DNA from 2 places in the Paenibacillus sp. MMO-58 genome. Region 2 is predicted to be linked to the other one. Evidence: riboswitches for the same ligand, from Rfam matches in the RefSeq annotation. Region 2 holds a riboswitch; the other holds the start of a gene.
What was found. A riboswitch is a leader RNA that binds a small molecule or an ion and turns the genes downstream of it on or off. The one in region 2 is predicted to bind cobalamin.

Region 1: it holds a riboswitch for cobalamin, as region 2 does, so the genes downstream of both, WFJ73_RS05510 (S-layer homology domain-containing protein) here and WFJ73_RS06055 (ABC transporter substrate-binding protein) in region 2, are expected to answer to the same signal.

What each region holds. Positions count from the first base shown of each region.
Region 1 is NZ_JBBCVY010000001.1:1,192,349-1,199,779, reverse strand. It holds gene WFJ73_RS05515 (DUF4430 domain-containing protein) at 1-650, opposite strand, end outside; gene WFJ73_RS05510 (S-layer homology domain-containing protein) at 720-5,252, opposite strand; cobalamin riboswitch at 5,424-5,603, opposite strand; gene WFJ73_RS05505 (metallophosphoesterase family protein) at 5,685-6,437, opposite strand; gene rpiA (ribose-5-phosphate isomerase RpiA) at 6,470-7,144, opposite strand; gene WFJ73_RS05495 (cell wall hydrolase) at 7,364-7,431, opposite strand, start outside.
Region 2 is NZ_JBBCVY010000002.1:66,807-74,237, forward strand. It holds gene WFJ73_RS06045 (heme ABC transporter ATP-binding protein) at 1-471, opposite strand, end outside; gene WFJ73_RS06050 (FecCD family ABC transporter permease) at 471-1,505, opposite strand; gene WFJ73_RS06055 (ABC transporter substrate-binding protein) at 1,506-2,489, opposite strand; cobalamin riboswitch at 2,661-2,875, opposite strand; gene WFJ73_RS06060 (heavy metal translocating P-type ATPase) at 2,908-5,142, opposite strand; gene WFJ73_RS06065 (rhodanese-like domain-containing protein) at 5,288-5,596, opposite strand; gene WFJ73_RS06070 (DnaJ family domain-containing protein) at 5,598-5,978, opposite strand; gene WFJ73_RS06075 (YbjQ family protein) at 6,085-6,396, opposite strand; gene WFJ73_RS06080 (YqzG/YhdC family protein) at 6,525-6,851, opposite strand; gene WFJ73_RS06085 (VanW family protein) at 6,932-7,431, opposite strand, start outside.

The DNA of each region.
Region 1 (7,431 bases), on a different contig from region 2:
GGCAAAACTTCAAGTTTATCTTCGTTAAAGCTGTCCAGATTGTTTAATATCGTTGCGGCGGACACCGACAGCGTAACGGTAAGCGGCTTCTTCTTGTCGATCTTTGCATCCTGCCACTCAACCGGCTTTGGCTTCCCTGATGGAACCGGGTCCGTCTGATATTTATCCTTCGTCTCTTCAGGCGAAGCAGCCGGAGGTTTTGTTGCCGGAGTCGCTTCTGCACCCTTCCCAGACCTCGTCCCGCTGCCGGACGGTTTAGCCGATTGCGAAGGAGTTGGTGAAGCTTTAGAATCACCTGCCGGCTTAACTGTCTCCGCTGCATGACCACTGTCCGAATTCATAGCAGTGTGCGTTTCAGTCGACGGAGACTGCTCTAGACCCGTAGCTGCCGGCTCCTCGGATGATGTCGCGTTTTCAGAAGAGTTATCGGGTTCCGTTTGCTGCTTTAACGGATCTTCTTCCGGTCCAGATTGCGTTTGGTTTACCGCATTGCTAGGCGGCGGTGTTGGTGCAAGCTCTTCCGCAGCTGCCGGCGAGGTCGCCGACGCGCTCTCCGAGGATGGATTCTTTGCGTAATTCCCTCCCCAGAAGTAGGCAATCGCCAATACACCGATGATGAGCAGCGCGGACAGCCATTTTTTCTTGTACACTCTAATTCCCACCTCTTTATGAAGAAATAACGAAGCAAGGGCATACGAATGCCCTTGCTGAGGCCAAGCTTATTTCACGTCTGTCATGTCATAGAGACGGGTATCTCCGCTTTTGAACCGGTCGTAAGCGACCAGCGCATAAAATGCCTGATCCGTTGCCATCAGATCCACTTCGCCAGGCTGGGCTCCGCCATTACCGGTACCGCCGGATTTCACATGATAAAATCCGCCGCCCGTTGCCGAGTAGCCAAGTAATGCGTCCAGTACGCTATGGCCGTTTTTCACAAATCGGGAATCGGTTTGCGGATCAATGCCAAGCGCGGTCAATGCGACAACGACTTGTGCCGAGCTCTCCGAGTTAATCGCCCCGCCGCTAACGTAACCGCCATCGGCTTGTTGTGCTTTGGAAAGCCATGTTATGCCGCGGTCAACGGCCGCCTTCACGGTTGGATTAGCGTTATAATATGGCGCAAAGGCCTGCAGCACCATTGCCGTAATATCCGGATCCGCTTCAGTCGGCTTCTCGCCAAGTGCCCAGCCTCCTCCTGCAATCTCTCGGTTAAGAATAAAATCTGTTAGGAGCTCTTTGGTAGTCTGTGTTTTCACACTGGAGTCTGCTGGAATCGAGTAGCCTTTGCTGTCCAGTGCAATCAGGGCAAAGATTGGTCCATTAATTCCCTGCTTAATTACGGTCTCGTAGTCCGCCAAAGGTTTTGCCAGATCATAGCCGGCTACATGATGAATGTCTTTTCCGATGGCCGTTAAAGCCAGAATGACGCGATCGTATTCCGTGTACTTCACCGAGTGAAGTTTGCCTCCTTTTTCTTTTACCGCCTGCTCAACGTTGGAAAAATAGTTGGCGTAATAGGAATCAGGTACGGGCATGCCGGAACGCGCCAGCCCCAGAACCGTCCATTCTCCGCCTATGCTCGCAATCACCGGATCGGTTACGGTCTTTTGCAGGAAAGCAGCCGTTGTCTTAATGTGACCCTGAACTTCCAACTGCTTTGCGTCAACCGGACTGCTGCCAGCGTTGCCTGCCTTTTTATAATCGTAAGAACGCATCGCCACAACGGCTGCCATCTCGCGGGTAACCTTGGCTTGCGGATCAAATTTGCCGGACGATCCAGTCATTAAGCCTGCTTCTGCAATGGTTGCGATATCAGACTGTGCCCATACCGATGCAGCCTGCAAATCTTTGATCGCGGTTTGCGGTTGTGCCGCCTTCATGCCAAGTGCCCGGACAATCGTCACGGCCATTTCTTCGCGCGTTATGCTTGCGTTTGGATCAAAGTGCTGCTGATAGCCGTTCATATAACCGGCTTGGGCAACCGCATTGACATACGGCGCGAACCAGTCTTTCGAGGTTACATCCGTAAAACCGGCCGCAGGCGCGGTCGTTGGCAGACCCAGAATAGATACGAGCATTTTCGCAAACTCTGCTCTTGTAACCGAATCTTGCGGATGGAACTTACCGCCGCTGCCTTGCACAAAGCCTTTTTCGGATGCCTGCTCAATCGCTTGCTTTGCCCAAGACGAGATTTGGGAAGCATCGGAATAAAGCTTTTCCAAACCATTAGAAGCCGGGGGCGTGCCTGTACTGCCAGAACCGCCCGCTCCTGTATCTTCGCCTTCATCATCTCCGTTGTTGCCATTCTCGCCAGGCGCTTCCCAATCATCCGGATCCACGCCAAGGTCGATACCTAGATTGGTTGTGTAACGCCATTGAAGCTTATCCCCGTCTTTAAGTTCATAAAGGCTTGCGCCATAGTTCGGGTAAACGCCATTGACGTTGTACATCCAACCGCTTCCGCTGCCATGGTCAAATTCACCGTCACCTGCTATGGACTGAACATAAGCACTGTTGTATTTCGGAGTAAAGACGTATTCGTAAGTCAAACCTTTGCTGTCGAGAACACGTTTAAGCAAACTCCACGCGGTATCTCCCTCACGAAGTTCGATCTTTGTGTTTGCAACGGTATAACCTTTATTAATCGTCAATTTGTCAACGGATAAGGTTACGTATTTCGTAGCCGTCGGCGGCGGATTGCTTCCTCCTCCATCTACAACAATTGTGCTCTCAGCGAAAGCTACATAATCCGTAAAATGATTCGTCTTGATAATCAGATCAGAGCCGTTGTCGTACGTGTATTCGTTCTTGCCGCTTGCAAGGCCAAGCGCATCGCTGGTGTATTTCGTAATCGAAGTGGCAACGCCGCCCTCGATATAAGCAACGCTTTTGCCGCCCATCCCTTTAAGCGTCAAGGTAACGAACTGATTGAATTGCACGCGTGCGCTCCCACCCATCGAGAAGGCAACTGCAACCTGATCCATTTTTTTGCCGCTTGCAACAATGTTCTTAATCTGGTTTTGCAAGACGGAATCGGAAGTATTTAAGGCAGTAAGCAAATGAATGCCTGCTGAGTCTCCGGATGTCACTTGCGTGCCTTGCGGAATCAGGATCGAATTATTTCCTTTTACCGCTTCAATCTGCGGCAGCGCAGTGGTAAGCGGAAGACTAAGCTTTACATCCGATGCTTTGCCAGCAGGAATCGAAATGCCGATTTGTTTGCCGCTGTCTGCTGCCGTAACCGGTATTCGGTAATCTGCCGAATCATCCGGAACCGCTACTTGCGGTGTATTGCCTGACGGAAGTGTCAAATCACCGGGATTCGCCGGTTGTTGTTCAGTGGAAAGCGTGACATCCGTCATATCATAAAGAGATTTCTTCTGTTTCAAGTAGCGGTCATAAGCTACAAGTGCATACGTACCTTGATCGGTCGCCAATCCGTTGACGCCGCCCGTCTTGGTATGACGGAAACCGCCATCAGGCAAAGCATAGAGTAAGAACGCATCAATCAAGGAATGGCCGTTCTTTACAAAACGGGGATCCGAGTTGGAATCGATCCCTAATGCGCTAAGAGCAACAATGACCTGCGCGATGCTCTCGCTCGAAGAATAACCGCCGTCATTGCTGCTCTGTGACTTGGACAACCAAGTGACTGCACGGTCGGCAGCTGATTTGACATCAGGGTTGCAGTTGTAATAAGGAGCCAAAGCTTGAAGCGTCATAGCCGTCAAGTCCACATCAACAAAGCTGCCAAAGCCCCATCCGCCTGCATTTTCGGTGCCTTTCTTAACCTCCTTATCAACCATGTATTGAATAAGATTGGCTCTTGTGGATTGAACCGCTACGCCCGCTACGACAGGAATATCGTATTTGTGGCTGTCCAGTGCCAGCAAGGCAAAGGTAGGTCCGTTAATGCCTTGGGCAATAACTTTATTGAAATCTGCCAGCTTCTCGAGCTGATTATATCCGCCGACATTCGTTACATCTTTGCCAATCGACGTCAGCGCCAGGATAACTCTGGAGTGCTCGGTATATTTATTTGGATCTAGAACGTTTTGTTTATCTTGAACAGCCGCTACGACCTTGTTGTAATAAGTATCATAGTAGCCATCCGGCACTTGGTAGTTGCCGCGTGCCAAGGTAAGGACTGACCACTCGCCGTTTAACGTTCCGAAGACGGGATTGCTTACCGTTGATAATAGATAAGCCAGATTGCGGTCGACGTATTGATCGATTGTACCTGCAGCATTTGCCTTGTATGTAACCGTATAGGTCTGCGTTGCCTGGTTACCGGCACCATCTGCCGCATTGATGACAAGCGTATTCAAGCCAGATACTAAATCAGCTGTATACTGTCCGTTTGATGGTTGCAGCAGATTTCCGTTCAGCTTCACTTCAGGGTCGATTGTCTGCTGAACGTTATCCGTAACCGATACCGAGAACGGAAGCTGTTGTGCCGTTACGACCTGATTGTTAACAAATCCGTTAACCGTGATGGAAGGAGGAGTCGTATCCTGAGCTCCTGCCAGCTCTGTCAAAGCCGAATTAACTTCCTCTTGCGTACTTTCAATATTTTGTAATGTAGCATATGCATGTTCGTACGCTGGACCAATCTTCACATCATTCAGCAATTCCTGTTTGTCAGGTGAGCTGTTGATTTCAGCAATGGCTTCCGTTAATCCATCCTTGTTCGCGAGCCGGATATCTCCCCACTCGCTGCCAAGGTCCGTTCCGTATCCGTATACGGTGAATTGAACACGGATGACATCGCCGTTTTGCGGCTCATAATTGGAAAAGCCAACGGGAGGGAACGCATTATTTACGGCATACATCCAACCGGACATATTGGTGTAGTCAAACTCACCAAGCCAATTCTCATCCACTTTGCCGCCAAACACCGCATGATTGTCTTCCATCATCTTTGTTAGGTAGGCTGGAAGCTCAACCGGCCTGGAATCGTTATCTTTTACTTTGGATAAATAAAAAGCGCTATCGATCGATCCCGAATGCTTGTAGTTCTCTTCCCCAAGAAGACGGTCGACCAAGGCAGCCCCATTGTCCCCTTCATAAAAAGGCACTTTTACGGGCTCTTTAATATAGCCCTGGCCAAGCGTAAACTTCTCCACATCCAGCGTGACGTAACCTTCCGGCGTATCTGCGGGGTCGGCATAAGACACACGGACTGGCGTTACAGTAACGGATAACGTTACTGCTACAACAAGCAGCCATACTAACCATTTATTCTTTTTCATTACAAGCTCCCTTTCTATAACTCTTTCATTCTCTCGGGCACAACTACCCATCCGCACAGCAAAAAACCCTCCAACTCGTAAAAGTTGAAGGGCTTGGTCAAGTAGACATGTCAAAGTAAGCATGCATAATGAACACCCTCCTATCGCTCGTAGAATTGTGGTGTAAAAAGAATCAGGCAGGTATTCTGGCTCGAGCGTCAATGCCTATGCACCCTTCCCGGTTGCCCAGTGGATATGCGCATAGACTCGTCTCTTACAGCGGCGGGACCGCGTGGGATTCTCACCCAACTTCCCTTTTAACCAATCCAATACCATCGCCCTAACTGGCGGAAGGTATCATTGGCACCTGATACTTATCTCGTATTCAATTTGCTTGCTCATCATAACGAATATTTTTCGTTTTGTCATGCTAAATTTTTCAATTCTATAGGCCTATTCTCTCAGCTGATCTCCGTGAAAGACTCGCAAAATAAACTCCCGGTCGGGTACATCCAGCCTTTCGTAGGAAGCAAGGAATGCCGAATTATCATATTCCGCCTCCTGCAGCTGTACCTCAAAACCCTGCTCGCTCACCGTAACGATCGCGTACCTGGCAGTAGACTTATTGTTGCAGCCAAGGGAACCGGGATTAAGAAACGCTTGTCTGTCGCTGCGGAAATAATGAACCGGATGATGATGGCCAAAACCGATCAATGCGTCTTCGTAACCGTCGAACAGCTTTTCCAGATTGGACAGGCTTGGCTCAACAATTGGGCTAAACGGATCTTTGCTTATCGGATCGTTAAACTTGTCCCGCGCAATATGATAATGGGTAAAAAGCATGCTTTTGCCGTGCGCTTCAGTCCGGATCATACGAGGCATTCGTTCCAGCAGCGGGACAAACGACTTGTCCATTCTATCCGCTATCCACTTATGATGCCGTTCCGAATGGAAATGGCTTTCCGGATAAGGTTCACCCTTGATAATCGCGAGCACGGCTTCATCATGATTACCGGACACATAGGATACATCATCCCTGGAGAAAAGCGTATGAAGCACTTCATTCGTATCCGGCCCGATTCCGATTATATCTCCCAAGCAATAGATGGAGTCAATCTCGTGCAAAGTGTCGATCTCATGAAGGGCCGCTTTTAACGCTGGCATATTGCCATGGGTATCCGTTATTAACGCAAACCTCTTATTCATGCTTCTCCACCCTTCCTGCTTGTTAGGCTGGTTTATTCCTTTGGGATACTCCGGATCGAACCGTCTGCGGAGCCCACAATAACTAGACTTGCCATATGGATAAACAATCCGTTGTCCACAACGCCGGGAATCCGGTTCAGGTCATCATGAAGCGCTTCCGGATCCGTAATGGCGCCAAACTCGCAATCCGCAATATAGTTGCCGTTATCGGTCACATACAGCTCTTCACCTTTCTTGCGGAGCTTCGGCTCGCAGCCCAGCTTGCGAAGCTTCTTCACCGTCAGTTCGAAAGCAAACGGAACAATCTCGACAGGCAGCGGGAACTTGCCAAGCTGCTTCACGTCCTTGCTCTCGTCCACGATAATAATCAGCTGCTTGCTTGCAGCCGCTACAATCTTCTCGCGAAGCAGAGCTCCGCCGCCACCCTTAATTAAGTGAAGGGCAGGATCCACTTCATCCGCCCCGTCAATTGTCAGATCAAGCACGTCCACATCGGCAAACGGCATCATCGGAATGCCAAGTTCTTTCGCCAGCTGCTCGGATTGAACCGAAGTTGCGACTGCTTGAATGGTTAGCCCTTCTTCCTTCACCCGACGGCCAATCGCTTGAATCGCCCAGTACGCGGTAGAGCCGGTACCAAGTCCTACTTTCATCCCGTCCTTGACGAGTTCAACTGCTTTTTCTGCTGCAATACGTTTCGATTCCATGAGATCACCTTATTTTATTTAGAATTTGTGCAAAGGATTTAATAATTAGTATAACAAAGCAATGAATGTTAGGAAATATAGGGCAGGTTTATATTCTTTATAAAATAAAAGGCACATTCCCGCTCGATCCGAGTAGGGAATGTGCCTATAACTTTTATTTCTTTAAATAAACCGTGCCGATATCGGGCAAGCTTTGTACACAGCCCTTCGTATTGGATCTTATACCGCGAAGATATGATTGCCGATTTGAACGATTTGCTTGCGGGACCAGATCCACTTCGATGTAG
Region 2 (7,431 bases):
CTCCGGCTCCTGCACCACCACCTTCGCTAGAGCTACCCGCTGACGCTCCCCGCCGCTTAGCTGATCAAGAGGCCGGTTCGACAAAGGCGTCAGCCCCATCGAATCCAGCGTGAAATCGATTAGTGCAGAATGATCCTCCCGCTCATCGCCAAACCAATTCTGATAAGGAAAACGTCCCATCTCAACCACTTGACGGACGGTAAAGCCCGCTGGGGGCAACCCGCCTTGCTGCAGCACCGCCAAACGTCTCGCGAGCGCTTTGCGGGAATAATTCGACAGATTCACGCCGGATAAGCTGACATCGCCCGAAGAAGGCTTTGTCACGCCTGATAATAGCTGCAGCAGCGTTGACTTCCCTACGCCGTTTGGCCCGATAATGCCATGAATCCGGCCGGGCTCAAGCTTAAACGAGAGGTTCTCCAGGACAGAACGGCCGTTAACTTTCTTGCTCACTTGTTGAACCGAGATCATTAATAGCCCTCCTGTCCTTTTTTGCGCCGGTACAGCAGATACGCGAAGAATGGCGCGCCTAGTAAAGCGGTTACGACCCCTAGCGGAATTTCTTTCGGGGCAAGGGCTATTCTTGCTAGCGTATCGGACCATAACACGAATATCCCTCCGCCAATCGCCGAGAGCGGAATCAGCAGCCGGTAATCGGGACCAACCATTAACCGGATGAGATGCGGCACAACCAAGCCTACGAACCCGATAACTCCGCTGACCGACACCGCCGCCGCGGTAAGCAGCGTCGAGCCGATCAGAACGATCAGCTTTGTCCGTTCAACCCGGATTCCCAGATGTGCCGCATGCCTCTCGCCAAGCACAAATAGATTCAGCGCTTGTCCGTATGCAAATAAAATCGGCAAGCCAATCACAAGGCACGGAAGCACAATATACACGTCCGCCCAGTTTTTCATAGCCAAAGAGCCCATCAGCCAGAACAGAATCTGGTTAATGACTTCGTCAGACATCGATACCATAAACGATACAAACGCGCCTAAGAAGGATTGAATGATGACACCGGACAGGATCAAAGTCTCAATCTGCATGACGCCTCTGCTGCGCGCCAGGAAAAAGACGCCGAGCAGCGTCAGCGTTCCCGTCATAAAAGCAACAACCGGAATCGTCCATTCGCCCAGCACGGCTTGATAACCAAACAAAATAAGAAAAGCCGCCCCTACCGAGCTGCCGGATGATACCCCTAACGTATACGGATCGGCAAGCGGATTGCGGAGCACGCCTTGAAAGCCCGCTCCGGCAAGCCCGAGACACGCGCCAACAAGCACGCCTAGCAGCACGCGTGACAATCTGACCTGCGTAACAATCGCGATCTCTCCGGTACTCCAATGACTTCCGGCGTCATCCGTCCAAGGAAGCTGATGCCAGAGGATTCCCCATACATCGGCAAACGGGAGCATGGAGGACCCAATCGACAAACTTAGAACGATAGAAACAGCAAGAAGGAGCAAAGCTGCTCCTCCATAGACCGCTAATTTTCTTTTCATCTACTTCACAAGATCCGGGTGAAGAGCTTTCGCAACCTGCAGCAGGGCATCCGCAAGACGCGGACCTACGCGTGAAGTCTCGTCATTGCCAACTTCGAACATCTGCTTGTTCTTCACCGCATCAATCGCATCCCAGCCTGGACGGCTGTTTATTCCGGTAACGATTGGATTCGGATCCTCTCCCAGATCAGGATAAAGGATAATTTCAGGGTTTTGCTTCACGACTTCTTCCGCGCTAACTTCATACCAGCCTGCTTGCGAAGCGCCCACGTTCGTACCGCCGGCAATCGTAAGCAGTTCATCCAGGAACGTGCCGGAACCTACCGTCCAGCCTGGCGAGAATTCCAGGTAAACCAGCTTTTTCGGAGCGTCCTTCACGGCATCCGTCACCTGCTGCTTCACATCGCGCATATGCGTTGCAACTTGCGCAGCTTCCGTGTTCTTATTCATTATTTTACCGATTGTCTCGATTTTGGCAATTGTTTCATCGTAAGTTTTCGGGTCCGTGGCAAGAACCGTAATGTTCAGCTTGCGAAGCTGCTCGACCGCATCGGTATTCATCGAAGAGGAAGCCACTACAAGATCGGGATTAAGAGCCGCGACTGCTTCGATATTGGTCGTCATGTCGCCTACTTTAGGCTTGGACGCCGCTTCCTCCGGATAATTGCTGTAGCTGTCAACGCCGGCAACTTCTTCGCCTGCGCCGACCGCATAAAGAACTTCCGTCTCGCTTGGCGCGAGAGATACGACCTTCGTTGGTGCTTTCTCAAACGTCAATTCCGTTCCCGTAGCATCCGTCACCTTAAACGGATATACCGTCTCCACTGCCGGGCTTTCGGCTGGCTGCTCGCTTTGAACCGGCGATGCCGACGCGTTGGCATTCCCCGTATTCCCCGCATCGTTCGTGTTCGCTTTGTTAGCGCCGCATGCCGCCATAAAGACCAGAATTGCGGTCATCAACATTGCCAGCATTAATTTCGACAATCTTTTGTTTCTCCCAACCATAGTTTCCAAGCACCCCTTCTATTTATCTTGAATCGAAAACAAAAAAAGGCATTCCCGGCAAAGGTGCCGGAAATGCCGGAAGTCCTTTTTGCTTGCGCGCAAAAAAAGACGGTTTCCTTCATTCCAACACTTCCCTAATTCCGCGTAGGTATAGCGTTATGCGAACAGGCAGGTCTCCTGACTTGAAGCAGTAGCGCCAGCGTCTTCCCGAATTTTGCATTCAGTGACGTAAGCTGGCACACGGGTCTAAATAAAATTAGACCGCTTCTTACAGTGGCGGGTCCGTGCCGGATTTTAACCGGACTTCCCTATTAAGCTTGCAAAAGCCTGTCGGCTCCTGCAGCACCTGTTCCATGATTTATTCGTTTTCGACCAACGTAACTATACCACCCATATTCTAGAATTGTCCAGCAGCTCTTCTTAATCTTGCTCCAAGCCTGATCGCGTTACCCACCACCGATACCGAACTGAAGGCCATTGCCGTACCTGCCATCCACGGCTGAAGCATGCCGCAAGCGGCAAACGGAATGATAAGCGCGTTATAGATGAAAGCGAAAGTCAGATTCTGCCGAACATTGCGCACCGTTAGACGGCTGATCAGCAAAGCCTCCGGAATAGCGGTCATCCGGGGCTGGAGAAGCGTAATGTGACCGGCTGTTAATGCCGCATCCGTACCGTCTCCCATCGCGAGGCCTACATCCGCCGCGGCTAGTGCCGGAGCGTCATTCCAGCCGTCCCCGGCCATTCCGACCTTGTAGTCCTGCTCCTTCAGGCGGTCCACCAGCTCCAATTTATCTTCGGGCAGCATATTGGCATAGACCTTTGAAGGATCGATCCCCGCCGTTTGGGCCGCGCTCAAAGCAGGCGCAGGATGATCTCCCGTTGCCAGAACCACGGTTACTCCTGCTTTCCGAAGCTGCGTTACGGCCGGTTTGGCAAAAGCCTTTACCGCATCGATGAAGGATATAGCTCCAATTACTCGATTATTATCCGCTACGTACAGCACCGTTTCCCCAAGCTTCTGGCGTTCTTCCGCGAATCTTTGAATAGTTGGACTGCCGATGCCCCACTTTTTCAGTGCGGCAAACCCGGCATTGCCGATTCCTATTCTCCTCTGCTCTACCGATGCTTCTACCCCTTTGCCTGTCGTATAGGAGAAATCGGTTGCGGCAGGAGGAACCAGGCCGGTCTGCACGGCCTCCGCCCGAATGGCGACGGCTAGCGGATGAGTCGAATTGGCTTCCACGGCGGCTGCAAGCCTCAAGAGTCCCTGCTTGCTCCCCTGCGTAACGTGCATGCTGCCGATCTTCGGTTTTCCTTCCGTTAACGTTCCCGTTTTATCAAGCACAAGCATGTTAAGCTGCGCCAGCCGTTCAAGCGCACCCGCTTCCTTTACCACAATCCCTCTTTTGGCGAGCCGCCCCGAGGCTACGACAAGGGAAATCGGAGTTGCGAGTCCGAGAGCGCATGGGCAAGCCGCCAATACAACCGCGACGGCACAACGGAAGGCCGTCGTCCAATTGCCCGGTTCAACAGCCGAAACCCAAATCACAAACGTACCTAACGAGAGAAGCAGCATCGCCGGTACAAACCAAGCCGATACCGCATCGACCTGCCGCTGAATCAGCGACTTCGAACGTTGCGCCTGCCTGACGAGATCAACAATCCGGCTCAGCATGGTGGCGTAACCGGCAGCGGTTGTACGGATACGGAGGCTGCTGCTTTCATTCCGAGTCCCTGCCCATACTTGGTCGCCGGGGCGCTTGGCAAGCGGAACGCTCTCGCCCGTCAACAAGGACTCGTTAATTTCCGATTCTCCGGTTGCAATAACGCCGTCAACGGGAATAATCTGTCCGGCAGGCACAAGTACGTAATCGTTCTCCCGGACAAACTCCGTCTTGATTTCCATTTCTACGCCGGCCCGCTCCACTTTTACTACCGTATTCAGCAGCTTGCTGTATCCCGAGGCATCCTGCTGCGCGCGCGAAGTAACGGAGGCTTCAATAAACTTGCCAAGCAGCACGGCCGTTATGACGACTGCGGATGTCTCGAAATACAGAGGAACCTCGTGGGCGTACAAAGCGGTCCGATCCGCATTAAATACGAGAAAATGACTGTACAAATAAGCAGCCGAGGTTCCGGTTGCCACCAAGACATCCATATTGGTCGCCCGCGACCGGATGGCGTGATAGGCCCCGATATAGAACGGCAGACCTATGACGAACTGGATAACGGTCGCAAGAACCAGCTGGAGCCACGGATTGGTCAGAAGCTCGGGAAGCTCAATCCGGGCAAACGGAGCCAGATGCTGTACCATCGCCGAGAGCAGAGGCGCAGTTAGAATCATGGAGATGATCAATCTCAGCCGCAGCCGGCTTCGTTCCTTCTCGAAGCCTTCCTTCGCATTTTCGGGCAGATCAGCTTTGAAGCCCAGCTTGGCGATCTGCTGCATGATGGCTGACGGCTCAATCATTCCAGGCTTATATTGCACCCAGGCCGTACGTGCCGAATAGCTGACCGCTACGGCTTCAACGCCTGGCATTTTTCCGACATTCTTCTCTATTCTGGCCGCGCAAGCGGTGCAGCTCATTCCTTGCACGGATAAATCGATCGTAATTCCCTTCTCGTCCATACAGCTCACCCGCCTTCCGCTTGTCCATTCTACCGCCGTAATTGAACAAGCTCCTGCGTTAATCTATATGATTCGAATGGGGGATGTAGAATTAAAAAAGCGTGCTTGAGGGGGCCATTGCCGCCTAACAAGCACGCTTTACCTTTTATTTGCCGTATGCGACATCGCCATTCCAGGCGAGCATGCCTCCGGTCATGTTGGTTACGTTATAGCCTTGGGCATGAAGGAAATCGCAAGCTCTTCCGCTGCGTCCGCCGCTGCGGCAAACCATGATCAGAGCCTGGTCCTTCGGCAGCTCTTCGTAGCGCTCGCCGAATTGCGAGAGAGGAACGCTGACCGCTTCCGCGATATGTCCTGCTTCCCACTCGTCATCTTCGCGCACGTCAATCAGATTCAGCTTCTCGCCGTTTTTCAGGCGCTCTTCAACTTCGGCTGGCGTAATCTCTGGGTACACTTCATTCCACTCCTTCGTATTTCTTCAGAATCTTCGATTCATATTGCTGAAAAACCGGCGATTGCCGGAGTCCGCGCGCTTCCATGAGCATCTTGAACCTCAGCTCTTTCTCCGTCAGCTTCTTCTTGAGAACGGCTTGTTCATCCGGATTCCGGCATAGGCGGATCATGTCGCGGAGGCTGACGATTTCCTTCTTCACAACCATCTCTTCCGGAATCATTCCGGCGTTGCTAAGAAGCTTGTAGGCAACCCGGAGCTCCTCCGGTACATGGGAGTTATCCTCCAGTTCCAGCGGTTTGCCTTTCCCTTTCAGGTCGTCAAACTCGCCTTTCGCCATGGATTCCTTAATCCGCTGCTCTACTAACGAGGACATAAAATCCATGCCTTGCCCGCCTCCTGTCATTGCCCGCCATCCCTAGCGCTTTCTTTAAGCATTGTAACGAAAAAGAAGCCTCCCGGCAATGAGAAGCTTCTTTCCCAACCTTCTATCAGATACGAACAGCCGTGCCGCTGACGGCCACCATCAGCATACCGTCGCGCACGACCTCGTAGTCGATATCAATGCCAACGATCGCATTTGCTCCCATGCGGAAAGCCTGGTTTTTCATTTCTTCAAACGCAACATCCCTTGCTTCCTTCAGCTTGCTCTCGTAAGCCCCTGAACGTCCTCCCACAATATCCGTAATGGATGCGAAAAAGTCGCGGACAACGTTGGCCCCCATAATCGCTTCGCCGGTTACAATGCCGGAATATTCGATAATCGGACGTCCTTCAATCGCTGCGGTTGTTGTTACTAACATAAAATGACCCCTCCCGATAATAGTTAAGCCGATAATAAGAGGAATACGTTGCGTGCGAAAAAACGTTTCATTCAGTACTAAGGAAAATCAGTGCTTGATAAATTTAGGATACGGAGTTGCGGTCGATTTCAGCCGCTGAGCTCCTCAATCCGAACATCTCTTACTTGGCCGGTATCTGCTGCCACAAAAATATGGACGCGTACCCCAAATTCGGCACCGCTGCCTCTAAGCCATAACTTAAACCGCTCTTCCGTCCTGGAATCCGAGGCGGTGAAATGTCCCTCGTATTTGTAATCGATAATATCGGCATCCGGATATTTGTTTGCGGTTTCCTCCATCGCGATTTTACCGTATTTGGCATAAGACGGCTCCGCATACGCCGCTGAAGGCACCGCAATCGCAAATAAAGCGACAATCACCATATAGATCAATAGTCTGCCTTTTTTGAATCCCATACTGCCACCTCCCTGACCACATTTTTGGTACTCCCGTTAGTGTGGCTGTTCGCGGAGGCGGGCATACATGCTATTCTATTTCACACGGGTTCAAGCATAGGGGCATACATCATAACGGCTTCATTGCCCGTCACGAACTCCTCGTCCAGCAGCTCCCCTTCATCCAGCGCGTATTTCCTGCGATAGATCGAATTGCTTCTGACGTAACCGCCCCATGGCTTCAGCTCGATCCGGTGATCCTTTTCCACGACTTCATACCGGTAATTCACCGGAAGAGAAGAGCGCCACTCGCCAACCAGCTTCTCTTCCGTAAGACCTACGATCAGCTGAAAAGGCTGCTGCGTCGGATTATGGATCTGCAGATCCAGATAATTGTATGCACAGGTTGCCCCGCTTCCGAATGGCTGCGTCCGCCCGGCGTCCGGAAAGACATCATAGCTGTGCCTGTGCCGCTCAGTGACCTGCAGTGGGGTATGCAGCGTCATCCAATAGATGAGATTGGACATCTGGCATAACCCGCCGCCTATTCCGGACTTATATCCGCCATAAAATAAAATCATGCCGTCCACATAACCCTTCC